DNA from 2 places in the Jeotgalibaca ciconiae genome. Region 2 is predicted to be linked to the other one. Evidence: predicted binding sites of a transcription regulator. Region 2 holds the regulator's gene; the other holds the start of a gene.
The links. The regulator NrdR, encoded in region 2, represses ribonucleotide reductase genes. The targets are predictions, from matches to a motif close to ACACNATATATNGTGT.
Positions count from the first base shown of each region.

Region 1 (7,375 bases), 1.1 Mb from region 2:
GTAAATATTTTGGCTTCTTGGTTTGTTTCCCAATCTGGTCCATAGAATAAGGTTGCAACTTCATAAAGTCCAATGTATCCCAATGATACGGTTGCTCGTTTGTTTTTGAACAATTCATCTACTGAATCTTCTGCTTCCAATTTATGTCCCCATGCACCATTCATGTATAAAATGGGTGCATTTTCAGGTTTCGCTTCTTTTACTCGCTTCACGCGGTAAACAAGAGAATCTTTTACGATATTTACACGCTCTGTAAATAAATCCCAGAATGCTTCTTTATTTCCTTTTGATTCCAAAGCGATACGCGGTAGATTTAGCGTAACGACGCCTAGATTCATTCTTCCGCTACTTACATCATTGCCAGTTTCATCTTTCCATCCTTGCAAGAAAGAGCGGCATCCCATCGGAGCTTTATAAGAACCGGTTAATTCAACTAATTTGTCATAGTTTAAAATGTCCGGATACATTCTTTTCGTTGCGCATTCTACTGCTAACTGCTTGATGTCATAGTTCGGATCTGTTGATTTGTGGTTCACGCCATTCCGAATACCATAAACAAGTTTAGGGAAAATAGCCGTTCTTTTTTCTTTTCCAAGACCTTGGATACGAACGGTTAAAATTGCTTTTTGAATTTCACGCTCATATCGATTGGTTCCCAGACCAAAGCCAAAAGTAACAAAAGGTGTCTGCCCATTGGATGTATACAGTGTGTTTACTTCATACTCAAGACTTTGCATCGCATCATAAATGTCTTTTTTTGTCTTTTCCCAGCTGTATTCTTCACGGTGCTCAGGTATCACCCATTTTTCAGCATCTTTCATATGTTTTTGATAATTCATTTCCGCATAAGGACTAAGAAGTTCATCCACTCGGTCTGCACTCGTCCCACCGTACTGGCTGCTCGCCACGTTTGCAATGATTTGCGCCATTTGAGCAGCTGCCGTTTGAATCGATTTTGGCCGTTCCACTTCAGCGTTTCCAATTGAAAATCCATTTTCAAACATATATTTAAAATCAATCAAGCAGCAATTGGTCATCGGTGAGTAGGGATGGTAATCTAGATCATGAAAATGAATATCTCCTCTTAAATGTGCATTTTCCACATGGGGCGGAAGCATACGCAAGCCCATTGCTTTTGCCGTCACTCCTGCTGTTAGGTCACGAATAGTATTGTATACCCTGCTGTCTTTATTCGCATTTTCATTTAAAATGGTTTCGTCTGCATGAACCAATTGCTGGATACGAGATTCAATGTCGCGTTGCTCTGCTTTGTGTTCTTTTTTCCGAATCCGGTACTGATGATAAGCCGTTGCAATGTCTTCTAACCTCAAATCTCTTAGTGCAGATTCGACAAGCTCATGAATTTCTTCTGTTGAAATACTTTCTAAATTTTGCAAATAAATTTGATCTTTTACAAGTGATAATAACTCACTATTTTTCTTATTTTCCTGTATAATGGAAATTTGAGATACCCCGCTAGCTTGTAAAATAGCATCTTCGATTTTCTGTTCATTAAAGGGAACAATTCGTCCATCTGATTTTTTTACACTTAATTCTTCAAAGTAATCTTGCGTTCTTTCCTTATAAATCACACGATTCACTTGCTAAACCTCCTTTGTATAAAACAACGTCCATACAACATATAGTACTTAAGTCAATTAACAGATACCATATGTGGTGTTACATTTAGTTTAGCACAATGACATACATGAGTAAACGATAATAAATTGCCAAGATAAAAAACCTCTGAGAAACAGGAGACCCTCCTGTTTTCAGAGTTTTTTCTATTCATTTATTTGCTTTATTTTTTATTTAGTCCTTGAGCCTTGACAAAATCCTGCATGTACATACGTTTAGGATTTTCTAACGCCTTGCCAATTTGTTCCGTCCAGCTGTCTTGTCGCTCACCATTTGTCCGTTCATGATAATATTCCGTTGTCGTTGCGTTATATTCTTCTAGTTGTTTTTTATAAATCGTTTTATCTGATTCATAACGGTTTTCATGATAAATATGTTCTTTTGGCAACCGAGGCTTTCTGTCGTTAATGACTGAAGGGTAACCAATCGCCAGTCCGAATAACGGAATGCAATGCGAAGGAGTCTCTAATAGTTGGCTTACTTTTTCTAAATCATTCCGTATTCCACCAATGTAACAAATCCCTAATCCCATTGATTCAGCTGCAATGGCTGTATTTTGAGCAGCTAAAGCGGCGTCAATAAGCGCAACCATAAACATTTCTGTACTTTCAATCGCAGTAGTAACTTCTTTTTCTTCCATTTCGCCAATGATTTCATGCCGATGCAAATCGCCACAAAAAACAAAAAAATGTCCGCTATTGATAACAGTGTTCGAATTGATCGCTAACTTCGCTAATTCAGCTTTCTTTTCATCATCCGTAACACCAATGATCGAATAGGCTTGGACATAGCTTGAAGTGGAAGCTGCTTGGGCGCTACTCACCAATATGTCGATTTGTTCTTTTGTCAAGCTGCGCTGTTCAAACTCTCTTACAGAACGATGATTTAATATTGTTTCGATTGTTTTATTCAACCATTTTCCTCCTCAAAAAAGAAAAGCCGAGAATTTTTTCCCAGCGTCCTTTCTCTATTTTAATATCCTGGTGTTAACTCATCTTTTTCATCTGTATTATAAAAGTGTCGCCAGTCCAGGTAACCACTGTCTAATCCACGCAGGAGAACTTCCGCGGTTCCAATATTTGTTGCTAATGGAATTTCATAGACATCACACAAACGAATCAATGCCGTAACATCTGGTTCATGAGGCATAGCTGCCAAAGGATCACGTAAAAAGATTACCAAATCCATTTCATTTTGAGAAATCATTGCTCCAATCTGTTGATCTCCTCCAAGAGGACCTGACTTAAAACGATGCACTTCCAGTCCCGTCGCTTCCGAGACACGCAAACCCGTTGTCCCTGTCGCGAACAATTCATGTCCTTCCAAGACTGGCTGGTATGCCGTACATAAGCGAATCATCAAATCTTTTTTTCTATCATGTGCAATCAATGCTACTTTCATAAATACCCTCCTCATTATTACCATCTCCTTTTTAGTATACCATTATCTGGAGATTTTCTGGGATAAAGCAGAGGAAAAAACTTTCCAAAATTCGTTACAAACAATTCATATTTTCTTCATAATTAAGGACTATTATATAAATAAGCCAATCACAAACAATCTTTTTATTCTTTGCTCCTCCAAGTAAAGAAAACTCCTTAAAAAAGGCAACCTTCTAAACGAAGGTTGCCTTTTTGTATAGAAATATCTTGTATATCAGGGAAAGGACTCTATATAAAATTATCATCGTCTTCCAGTTGTTTTTCTTCCTAGGCTGAAGCTTGGTAAAATCGTTAGCCCTGCAACAAGCGGCAATATCTCTCCGATGTTTAATGTTGAAACCAGCCAAATAATGGTATGGGGCAAAGGGATAGAAACTTGTTGGATTACCATCGGCAGCACGGATAAAATGAAGCTGGGTATCGCTACAATGAAAAGAAGCGACGCATCATTTACCTTGAAGTTACTCCATAAAAATAAAAGGGAAAGATAGATTCCTGTTAAAAATGGAAGCAGAAAAACAATGCCATTATATAAAAAGAGATTATCATTCGCTATACGGAGCTGCCATAAAAATTGTTCTTCTATATAGTTTCTTCCCAAAATAAGTAAAACCAGCCCTGCTGCCCAGACAATCTTTCCTGTCCAAGATGAAAAATTGATGTTCCTCATTCGCTTACCTCTTTGTTTTAATAATTAATCAGTATGTGACTCATTGTCGTGCAAGTTGCCTTCATCGATGCTGTCCAACTCAATATTACTATCTAGTATTTCTTCTTTTCCAGTAGAAGTAATCACATTCGAGCGCATTGCATCCGTCATGTCCACAATTGTTTCTGCTTCATTTTCACTTGCGGAATTTCTCTCTTCCTTTTGACCAGGATTCCACTTTGCACCGTTTACCATTACCACGATACAACCGCGATTTAAATGATCTTGATAGGCATAAAGCGGGTCGTCATCTGTCCGATAATCCGGATCTGGTCTCCTAGCCGTATGACTTTCGATTGAAAATGCATTGGTTACTTTATCCCAAAGATTTTCATTTTCTTCTGTTCTTGGTTCAGGATCAGCCAACACTTGTTCTTCTGTACGAAAGGCTACATCTGTCTTTTCTGAATAAGTTGGAACGTAATCTTCACGTGTAACCAAAGTGATATCTTCATCGGAGAAATTTTTCTCTTTTAAGTCTTTTATTATATCCACTACTTCATCCACTGTATCAAAACAACCCAATACATAGCGATTTTGTGTTGTCATCTTTAGTCCTCCTCATTTTGTTTTCTTAATTTTATTATACCTTGTTTAAATTTCCAACCAAAGTAATACCTATTTCTCTTCTATATAGGTCTAAATAATATTGGTTTGTTTATTTTTTTGTTATGATGTGGAAAAGGAAGGTCAGACTTCGAAAGGAGCGCGTTATGATTGAATTTAAAGAAGTATCTAAAGAATACAACTCAGGTCAACCAGTCGTGTCGAATTTCAACTTACAAATAAAAGACAACGAGTTTTTTGTGTTAATCGGTCCAAGTGGCAGTGGTAAAACAACCACGTTAAAAATGATTAATCGTTTAATCCCTCTATCTTCTGGTTGGATCACTATTAATGGAAAGCCGATCAGTGATTTTAATCTTCAAGAATTGCGTTGGAACATTGGCTACGTCCTTCAACAAATTGCCTTGTTTCCAAATATGACGGTGGAAGAAAATATTTTGGTGGTACCTGAAATGAAAAAATGGCCCAAAGAGAAAATGAGAGACCGTGTCACTGAATTATTAGACAGCGTAGGATTGGAGCCGGACCAGTACCGGGACCGTGAAATTTCCGCTTTATCTGGGGGCGAGCAGCAACGGATAGGCGTTCTCCGCGCATTAGCAGCCGATCCGGATATCATTTTAATGGATGAACCATTTAGCGCCCTCGACCCTATCAGCCGGAACCAATTACGAAAAGATGTGTCTGAATTACAAAAGAAATGGCAGAAAACAGTCGTTTTCGTTACGCATGACATGCAAGAAGCAATTGAACTAGGTGATCGAATTTGTTTGATGAATCATGGAGAAATCATACAAGTCGGCACGCCACAAGAAATTTTAGAAGAACCAAAGAATGAATTTGTACGGAGCTTTTTACAAACCGGCCTGCCAGGTTATAAAGAAACCGTCAAAGTTGAACAAGCCATTCAAACGGGCTATCTACAAAATCTCTCAGAAGCAAATCAAATGGCTCCGGTTCTTTCTGTTACGGATAGCATTGAAAAAGCTGTTCGGCTACTAGCTACGAATGAAGTAGTTCGCATAAAAGATTCCTCCGAACAATTCGTTGGAGAAATTACCCAGCAGCTTTTACTTGCGTTTCTTGCTGACGAAGCAAACAAAAAAGTGGAGGTGTCTGAAAAATGACTGAATTCTTACAGACATTCCAGGAACGAAGCGGTGATTTAGGGACTGCTTTGATTGAGCACATCCAACTTTCTTTTATTGCTTTAGTAATCGCAATTTTAATTGCCGTGCCGTTAGGAATTTTCTTGAGCTACCATAAAAGGATTGCTGGACCGATTATTCAAGTAACTGCTGTCTTCCAAACCATCCCTTCTTTAGCGATTTTGGGGTTATTGATTCCACTCGTTGGGATTGGCGCAGTACCTGCAATAACCGCTTTGATCATTTATGCTTTACTGCCTATTTTGCGAAATACTTATACAGGAGTTTCTGAAATTGATCCTGCTCTCCTCGAAGCAGCCGATGCGATGGGGATGAACCGACAACGTAAATTACGCAAAGTCCAATTACCGCTGGCTTTACCAGTCATCATGGCAGGTATCCGCACAGCCATGGTCATGATTATTGGTACTGCAACCATTGCTGCTTTAATTGGAGCTGGTGGATTAGGTAGTTTGATTTTACTAGGGATTGACCGCGGAAATAATGCTTTGATTCTATTAGGAGCTATTCCTTCCGCATTATTAGCCATTATCTTTGATGGACTCATCGGTCTATTACAACGCATGTCTGTTAAAAAATCAGCGACTCTTTTAGGAACGATTGCTTTTATCATCATTGCTTTGTTGGTCACACCTATTTTCTTTGAGAAAGATGACTTAACAGCTGCCGGTAAAATGGGCACAGAGCCTGAGATATTGATGAATATTTATAAATTGTTAATTGAAGAAAATTCTGATTTAACTGTTTCAGTTGAGCCGAACTTCGGAAAGACTACCTTTGTCTTCAATGCATTGAAATCCGGAGAAATCGACCTCTATCCAGAATTTACCGGAACGGTTCTTTCTACATTTCTAGATGAAGACTTAGATGAAACAGATGAACAAGTCGTTTACGAACAAGCAAAGGACGGTTTGGCTGAGGAATACGACATGGCGTTGTTGGAACCAATGACCTTTAACAATACCTATGTGATTGCTGTTACTCCAGAATTAGCCGAAGAACATGAATTGGAAACCATTTCTGACTTAGCAGGAATAGAATCGGAAGTACAAGCAGGTTTTACACTAGAATTTACAGACCGACAAGATGGATATTTAGGAATACAAGAATTGTATGGCATTTCATTGCCAAATATTAGTACGATGGAGCCGCAACTACGGTACGAAGCGCTTCAAACTGGCGATATCAATTTACTGGATGCTTACAGCACCGACAGCGAGATCGTTCGATATGGGCTTGTCGTGTTAGAAGATGACTTGGGTCTCTTTCCACCTTATCAAGGTGCACCTTTGTTAAGACAAGAAACCATTGATGAATATCCAGACTTAGAAGAAATTCTCAACCAATTGTCCGGAAAAATCAGCGACGAACAAATGCGAGAGCTTAATTATAGCGTCGACGTAGATGGGAAATCACCAGAAAATGCTGCTAGAGATTTCTTGATCGAAGAAGGACTACTAGCCCAATGATAAATTTTTCTTATCATTTCTTTACAAAATCCTTCATACTTCTTTCATAAATAAAAAGTACTCTATCACTAAGCCAAATTAATAAACATCTTTTTATTCTTTACTCCTCCAAAATAAAGAATAACTCCTTTGAGAAAAAGGCTGGGAATTTTTCCCAGCCTTTTCTTTTTTGTAGACTAGGGGATTATAAGTTCAGCCATCAATGTCTAGCTCCCAAGTCCTGACCTAGTGAAAAAAAGATAAATTTGCCCCATTGCGCGCTTCGCTGCTCATTCAGGGTCAAATTTCCTATTTTTTCATAGGTCAAGGCGGACTTGTCCGCTTTTCTTATCCATTTTTTCTATCTAGTGAACTCTTTTATCGTTCCCAGTGGATGGAATA
Region 1 covers NZ_CP034465.1:1,146,836-1,154,210, forward strand. Annotated here, with positions in the region: gene nrdD (anaerobic ribonucleoside-triphosphate reductase) at 1-1,601, opposite strand, end outside; gene nfsA (oxygen-insensitive NADPH nitroreductase) at 1,802-2,551, opposite strand; gene mgsA (methylglyoxal synthase) at 2,611-3,039, opposite strand; gene EJN90_RS05290 (hypothetical protein) at 3,322-3,750, opposite strand; gene EJN90_RS05295 (general stress protein) at 3,775-4,338, opposite strand; gene EJN90_RS05300 (ABC transporter ATP-binding protein) at 4,503-5,483, shown strand; gene EJN90_RS05305 (ABC transporter permease/substrate-binding protein) at 5,480-6,994, shown strand.
Region 1: nrdD (anaerobic ribonucleoside-triphosphate reductase) is a predicted target of NrdR. The motif match lies at 1,666-1,681, and genes of this name have one in related genera.

Region 2 (7,375 bases):
TCCGTCATGACCACATGCATGCATTACGCCCGGATTTTGGGAAGCGAATGGTAAACCAGTCTCTTCCATGATCGGCAATGCATCAAAATCAGCTCGTAAGCCAATTTTTTTACCTGGCTTATTTCCTTGAATTGTTACTACAATTCCCAAACCGTTTCCAACGTTACGTTCTACTTTGACATCTTTTCCGGCATAAAAATCAGCAATTTTATCAGCTGTCTTGTATTCTTGATGGGAAGTTTCAGGATTTTCATGGAAATAACGGCGCAAAGCAATCATTTCCTCTTCTCGTTCATTTAACAAATTCATTAGTTTTTCTCGCAACATTTTGTTCACCTCTCTGTAGAAAAACCCCGAATATACATTCGGGATTAATCATTATCTTATTTGAAATTTTTGATTTCGTCTACTACAGAATCCACGTACGCTTCTTTTGCCATTGTGTTCATTTGTTTTGAACCATAACGACGAACCGTAACCGTACCTTCTTCCACTTCTTTATCACCAATTACGATTTGGTAGGGAATTTTTTGTGTCTGTGAAGCACGAATCTTGTAGCCCATCTTCTCATTACGGTCGTCCACTTCCACACGCATTCCCAAACGATCCATTTCTGCTTTTAATTCATATGCTTTATCTGAATGTAAATCCAGGTTAACAGGAATGATTGTTGCCTGTACGGGAGCTAACCAAGTTGGGAAAGCACCTTTATGGACCTCAATTAAATGAGCCACAAAACGTTCCATTGTAGAAACGATTCCGCGATGGATAACTACAGGGCGATGCGTGTTTTCACCATCTTCACCAACATAAGTTAAGTCAAAGCGCTCAGGCAGCAAGAAGTCCAATTGAATGGTAGACAAAGTTTCTTCCAATCCCATAGCTGTTTTAACTTGTACATCCAGCTTTGGACCGTAGAATGCTGCTTCGCCTTCTGCTTCAAAATACTCAAGCCCTAACTCATCAACCGCTTCTTTTAACATTTTTTGAGCCTTTTCCCACATATCATCATCATCAAAATACTTTTCAGTGTTTTCTGGATCACGGTAGCTCAAGCGGAATTTATAATCAGTGATATTGAAATCTTTATAGACAGCAATCATTAATTCAAGTGTACGTTGGAATTCTTCTTTAATTTGATCTGGACGAACAAAAGTATGTCCATCATTCAAAGTCATTTCACGAACACGTTGCAGTCCAGAAAGTGCCCCGCTCTTTTCATAACGATGCATCATCCCTAATTCCGCAATACGAATCGGCAGCTCACGGTAGCTGTGAACATCATTTTTATAGATCATCATGTGATGTGGACAGTTCATTGGGCGAAGCACTAACATTTCACCGTCTCCCATGTCCATTGGTGGATACATGTCTTCATGATAATGATCCCAGTGACCGGAAGTTTTATAAAATTCCACATTTGCCATAATAGGTGTATACACGTGTTGGTAGCCTAAACTGGTTTCTTTATCAACGATATAACGCTCGATTGTGCGGCGGATCGTTGCCCCTTTTGGCAACCAGAATGGCAATCCTGAACCGACTTCAGGAGAAATCATAAATAGATCTAATTCCTTCCCGATTTTGCGGTGGTCACGTTCTTTTGCTTCCTCACGCATTTTCAAGAATTCTGCCAAATCTTTTTTGTTAAAGAACGCTGTTCCGTAGACACGCTGCATCATTTTGTTATCGGAGTTCCCTCTCCAGTAAGCTCCTGCTAAGGAAAGCAATTTGAATACTTGAATTTTCCCTGTAGAAGGAACATGGATACCGCGGCAAAGGTCAGTGAATTCCTCTTGGGTGTAAACCGTAATTACTTCATCTTCTGGTAAATCAGTGATTAATTCCACTTTATAAGGATCTTCTTTGAAAATTTCTAACGCTTCTTCACGACTTACTTCTCGTCGAACAATTGGATAATTTTCACGAATAATTTTTTTCATTTCATCTTCTACTAATGGCAGTTGTTCTTCTGCAAGCTGTTCTGGCATATCTGTATCATAGTAGAACCCTGTTTCGATTGCCGGGCCTACTCCAAAGTGGATGCCCGGGAACAAACGAGTTAAGGCATGCGCCATTAAATGTGCACTTGAATGACGTAAAATTCCTAGTGCGTCTTCATGGTCAGGAGTAACGATTTCTAATGTACCATCTTCTGTTAATGGACGGACATAATCAATTAATTCACCATTGAATTTTCCGGCTAATCCTTTTTTCGCTAAACTGTTGCTGATGCTTTTGGCAACTTCTTCCACTGTGATTCCTTTTTCAAAGGATTTCACATTACCATCTGGAAAAGTAATTTTAATCTCTGACATCTTTTTTCCTCCATCTTTTTTGATACTGAACGATTTCTTTTTGCATAAAACAATAAAAAAATCCCATTCCTAAATGCAGCGCACTCAGAAATGGGACGTTAAATTTTATACGTGGTTCCACCCAAATTCAGTTATCGTCCTAATAAGTAGTCTGATAACTCTCCAAACGCTGTAACGGGCGTGCCCGGTCTTTCTTACTCATAAGTATTTCAGAAAGTCTCTCGAAAGTGGTCCAGTAAAAAGGTTATTGAGATGTTTCACCGAGTCATCTCTCTCTTTAAAATAAGCGCTTCTTCTGTATGTCTTTCTCAACGATTTATAATGATAATCTGTCCATATTAAACCACTATCTTTTTCAAAAAGCAAGCGAAATTCATCAAATTATTCTTCCAAACGACGATTTTTCCCCGTCATAGTCACTTCTTTTGATAAATACTTGATTCTCTCCATCAAACGTTTTGCTTTAATCGGTTCGTCTTCTCCGCGATTTCCCACCCGAAGATGTCCTTCTAATTCTTTAAAAGTTAAATTCGATGAGAAGAAAGTCGGCAACTTTTCTTGCATACGATGCTGTAGAATTACACCGAGAACTTCATCTCGAATCCAAGTAGAGTTTACTTCGGCACCAATATCATCCAGCATTAAAATTTCACTATTTTTGATAATATCTAATTTTTCAGGAACACTATTGTCTGCAATTGAAGCTTTCATTTCTTGTGTAAAAGTTGGATAGTGCATCAAGGTCGTTAAATGACCATGCAAGGACAACTCATAAGCAATCGCTCCAAGTAAATAGGTTTTCCCTACTCCAAAAGGTCCATGCAAATACAAAGCTTTATGATAATCTTTTGGATTTTCATGATACGCTTCAACAAAACCAAATGCCAATTCCAAAGCTTCCATGCGATCTTGTGTCGGCAGGAATTTTTCCATCGTTGCCGAACGTGCGTCTTTGGAAATATTAATGGAATTAATGCGGCTTCTTAATTCTTTCTCACGTTCTTTTCGTATGGTTTCTGGACTTGGCATATAAACTACATCGATATATCCTGCATTCAATGCCAGTTCAGGAATATAACCGGGATTTTGTCCTTCTTCCCCTTTAGCAAGTTTCTGTTTTTCTTGCACAAACTCATGTAACTTCGAATAACTATTGGATATAATTTCTTGAGAAATTTGTTCTTGATGGTTCGATAAAAACGTCTGAACATCGGAATCGGCAAGAATCGATTGAACCATTTTTTCAAATTTCTCACTATTACCGGGACGACTCATATAATTTCGGAATCCTTTTCCAATATGATCCATCATGAATCTCCTGCCTTTCCACTATTTCTAAATTTCTTCAAACGTTCATTGAATCTCTTCTGAACATCTTCAGGTAACATCTCTTCCGTGATTGGTCCTTGATTATCTTTTGCCCAATCCGGCAGTTTTTCCACCTTGCGAACAACATTCTTCCCATAGTAACGAGCTGAACGATTTTCTTCGCGTTTTTCTGCAGCTGCTTTTTTCTGGCCAACAAATTGTTTTGTTTTTTCAATTGCCTGCTCAGGTTTGGTAACGTTCGACTGAGTCCAATCATTGGCAATTGTTTCCGCTATCGCCTTTATAAGCGTTGGATGTTTTTGAATAACGAGCGAATAATACACGAGCATATTTAATACGGCCGGTTCCAACTTATGTTCAGCTAGTAAAACTGTCAGCAAGTTTTTCTCTGCAGCTGTTACCGTTCCATTTTTCTGCTTTTTTATATTGCTAATAAAAGCGATAGGAGTCATACGCTCGCTTTGTGAAATTAGTTTGATTTCACTCGTTGAAAAACCTGCTTTCGTTAACTCTTTTATCCGATTCTCTGTTTTTGTTTCTGTCTGTTCAATGGTACTCATCACTTTATCTTGGATACGCTGATTTGAATACGGTTTGTTAACAGATAACTGTAAAATGATTTGTTCCAGCTCTTTTGTATTCACTTCTCCGGTTTCTAAATCCGTCGCTCTCAAAAGATATTGAGACATTTCCATTTCATCTATTCCAAATAAATGATGAAAAACGTTAATGCTCTCTTGAACTTCTTTTGTTAAGGCATTTTTGCTAAAGAATTCTTTCTGTAACAATTGCTGTAACAAATTAAAATCGAACGTTTGATTGTCCAAATGTGGCTTCTTGCCATTATTTACATCCATATAAGCTAGTCCCTTTTGATCAATCAAACCATTTTTCTGATAAGAAGCAGCAGAGACATTATAAACATCCAAAAATGATTTCGTTATATTCTTATAGGCAGCTTTATCCAGTATCGGAAAGCTGAACTTTTTTTGTAAAGAGTGTAATTTATTCTCGCCGATATGTTCCAATAAAAGGACTCTCATTAAGTCATCTTCAAAAAACTGTTTACTGCTAAGGGGTGGGCACGGCTCATAAATATACGTTTTGTCAGATTCATCTTTCAAATACGTATTTAACAAACCGATCCCTTCCAATCGTGCTCGTGCTTGATAAAGTTCAGGAATCCCAACGCTCACTAATGTTAAAAGATCGGAATGAAGACGCTGTTCACTACGATAGCTGCCCTCTTCTACTTCTGACAATAACGTCATATATAAACTATAAGCTTGCGGTCCAATAATGGGTTGATATAAAAAGGTGATGATTTTTTTATCAATATTCGTTATAAAATTGGTTTGACGGATAATCAAAGGATCTTTTGGGCTTAAATCTTTCCAAGGGTAACTCATTCTTACGAATCCTCTCCATCATTCCACGCATCCACTGGTTCGTTTTCATCCGGGTCTTTCTTTTCTAGTTTTCTTAACTCATCAAGAAACGTTTGGCGATCAGAAAACTGGCGGTATACACTCGCAAAACGAATATAAGCCACATCGTCAATTTTTACTAATTCATCCATTACGTGCTTGCCAATTTCCAGACTTGAAACTTCATTTTCACCCAGTGCACGAATTTCTTTTTCAACTTTATTGACAACTTCTTCCAGTTGCTCCAAGGCAATCGGACGTTTTTCACTTGAACGAACTAATCCACGCAATAATTTTTCACGACTAAATTCTTCACGTGTGCCATTCTTCTTGATAACCAGCAATGGTGACTGTTCAATTCTCTCAAAGGTAGTAAAACGATGATGGCAATTCTCACATTCTCGTCTGCGACGAATCGAGTTATTATCATCGATGGGGCGGCTGTCCACGACCCGGCTTCCATTATAGTGACATTTCGGACATTGCATCTCCTTAACCCCTTTCTCTCTATTTCTTTACCGCAAGTATACCATATTAACCGTCTTTATTTGGATTGTTTTAGAATTTCATTTTATCCAACCATTCATCTATTTGTAAATAGGTATCTTCTATTTTGTTGCTGTTATCAATTAAAATATCTGCTAGTTGTTTCTTCTTTTCAATCGATAATTGACTGTTGATTCGGTCTTGAGCTTCTTTTGTGGTTAATCCATTTCGTTTTATTAATCGCTCTAGTTGAATCTCAGGCGGTGTATAAACGACCATTACAGCATCGCAAACTTCTTGATAAGATGCTTCATAAAGTAATGGAATATCCAAAACGAGTAACGGGATATCTTGTCGACGATAATCAGCTACTTTTGTTAAAATCCACTCACGGATATTCGTTCCTAGCAACTGATTCAACAATTCTCTTTTCGTTTCATTATCAAAAATAATCGCTCCTAGCTTTTTGCGATTCAAACTGCCATCCTCTGATAAAACTTCCTTGTCGAAATGGGTAACAATGCTCTGCAGTCCTTCCGTTCCTACTTCTACAACTTCACGAGCACCGATATCAGCATCTACAATAGGGATATTTTTACTGGCTAAATAATTTGAAACAGTACTTTTACCACTAGCAATTCCGCCGGTTAATCCTAGGATAAACATCGATTAGAGAGCCCCCTTTTTATCATCGTCTATATAAATTTGACAGTTTGGACAAAAATGGGTCCCCCTTTGACCAACCTTAATTTTTTCAATCGGTGTTCCACAGCGCGGACAAGCTTCATTTTTTTTACCATATACATTCAACAAGACTTGAAAATGGCCTTCTTCACCAAAGGTATTCTTATAAGAACGAATGGTAGAACCCCCTGCTTGCACTGCACGCCCGATGACATCAATGATTGCTTCGTGCAAGTGTTTGGTTTCCTCTTCGTTTAATTTATTTGCAGGCTTTTGTGGATTAATTTTTGCTTCAAACAATGATTCATCCGCATAAATATTACCCACCCCTGCTACTACCTGTTGGTCTAAAATAACTGTTTTGATTGCTCGGCTCGTTTTTGAGAGTCGATTTTGGAAATCTAATATTTTGAAGGTTTCTGGAGTTGGTTCTGGTCCTAATTTTTGAATCGGCCCATATTCATCCTGTTTATCAATCGGAACTAAAGCAAAACGTCCGAATTTCCGTACATCTAAGTATCTTAGCTGACGGTTATCATTGAGATGAAATACCACATGTGTATGCTTTTTTAATGGCTCATCAGCTTTTGAAACTTCAAATTTCCCTTCCATACGTAAGTGAGAAATCATAGCCCAATGATCCAGTAAAAAAATCAGATATTTCCCTCTTCTTTCAACCGTATGAATCTGTTCGCCAATTAAGACCTCTTTAAATTTTTCAGAAGAAAAAGGTGGTGTAATCATCCGGTTCCAAAAAACATCAACATCAGTAATAACAGTTTTCGAAATCGTTTGGTTTAACCCTCTTCGAACAACTTCTACTTCTGGAAGTTCTGGCATTCTTATCATTCCTTTATTATGAACAGGATAGGAAACAGAAATAATCTGTTTTCTATCCTGTTTCAAGTTCATTTATTTAGCATCGTACCAGCTATCACCGTAATTGCTGTCAACAAGCAACGGTACGGTTAAATCAACTGCATTTTCCATGATTTGCGGGACGAGTTCTTCTAGTATTGCTACTTCTTCTTCAGGGCACTCAAAAATCAACTCATCATGTACTTGTAAGAGCATTTTTGCCTGAAGATTTTTTTCTTTAATTGCTTTTTGCATACGAATCATCGCTACTTT
Region 2 covers NZ_CP034465.1:2,255,278-2,262,652, reverse strand. Annotated here, with positions in the region: gene EJN90_RS10510 (amidohydrolase) at 1-327, opposite strand, end outside; gene thrS (threonine--tRNA ligase) at 384-2,318, opposite strand; T-box leader at 2,407-2,639, opposite strand; gene dnaI (primosomal protein DnaI) at 2,700-3,626, opposite strand; gene EJN90_RS10495 (replication initiation and membrane attachment family protein) at 3,626-5,056, opposite strand; gene nrdR (transcriptional regulator NrdR) at 5,059-5,562, opposite strand; gene coaE (dephospho-CoA kinase) at 5,633-6,226, opposite strand; gene mutM (DNA-formamidopyrimidine glycosylase) at 6,230-7,084, opposite strand; gene polA (DNA polymerase I) at 7,157-7,375, opposite strand, start outside.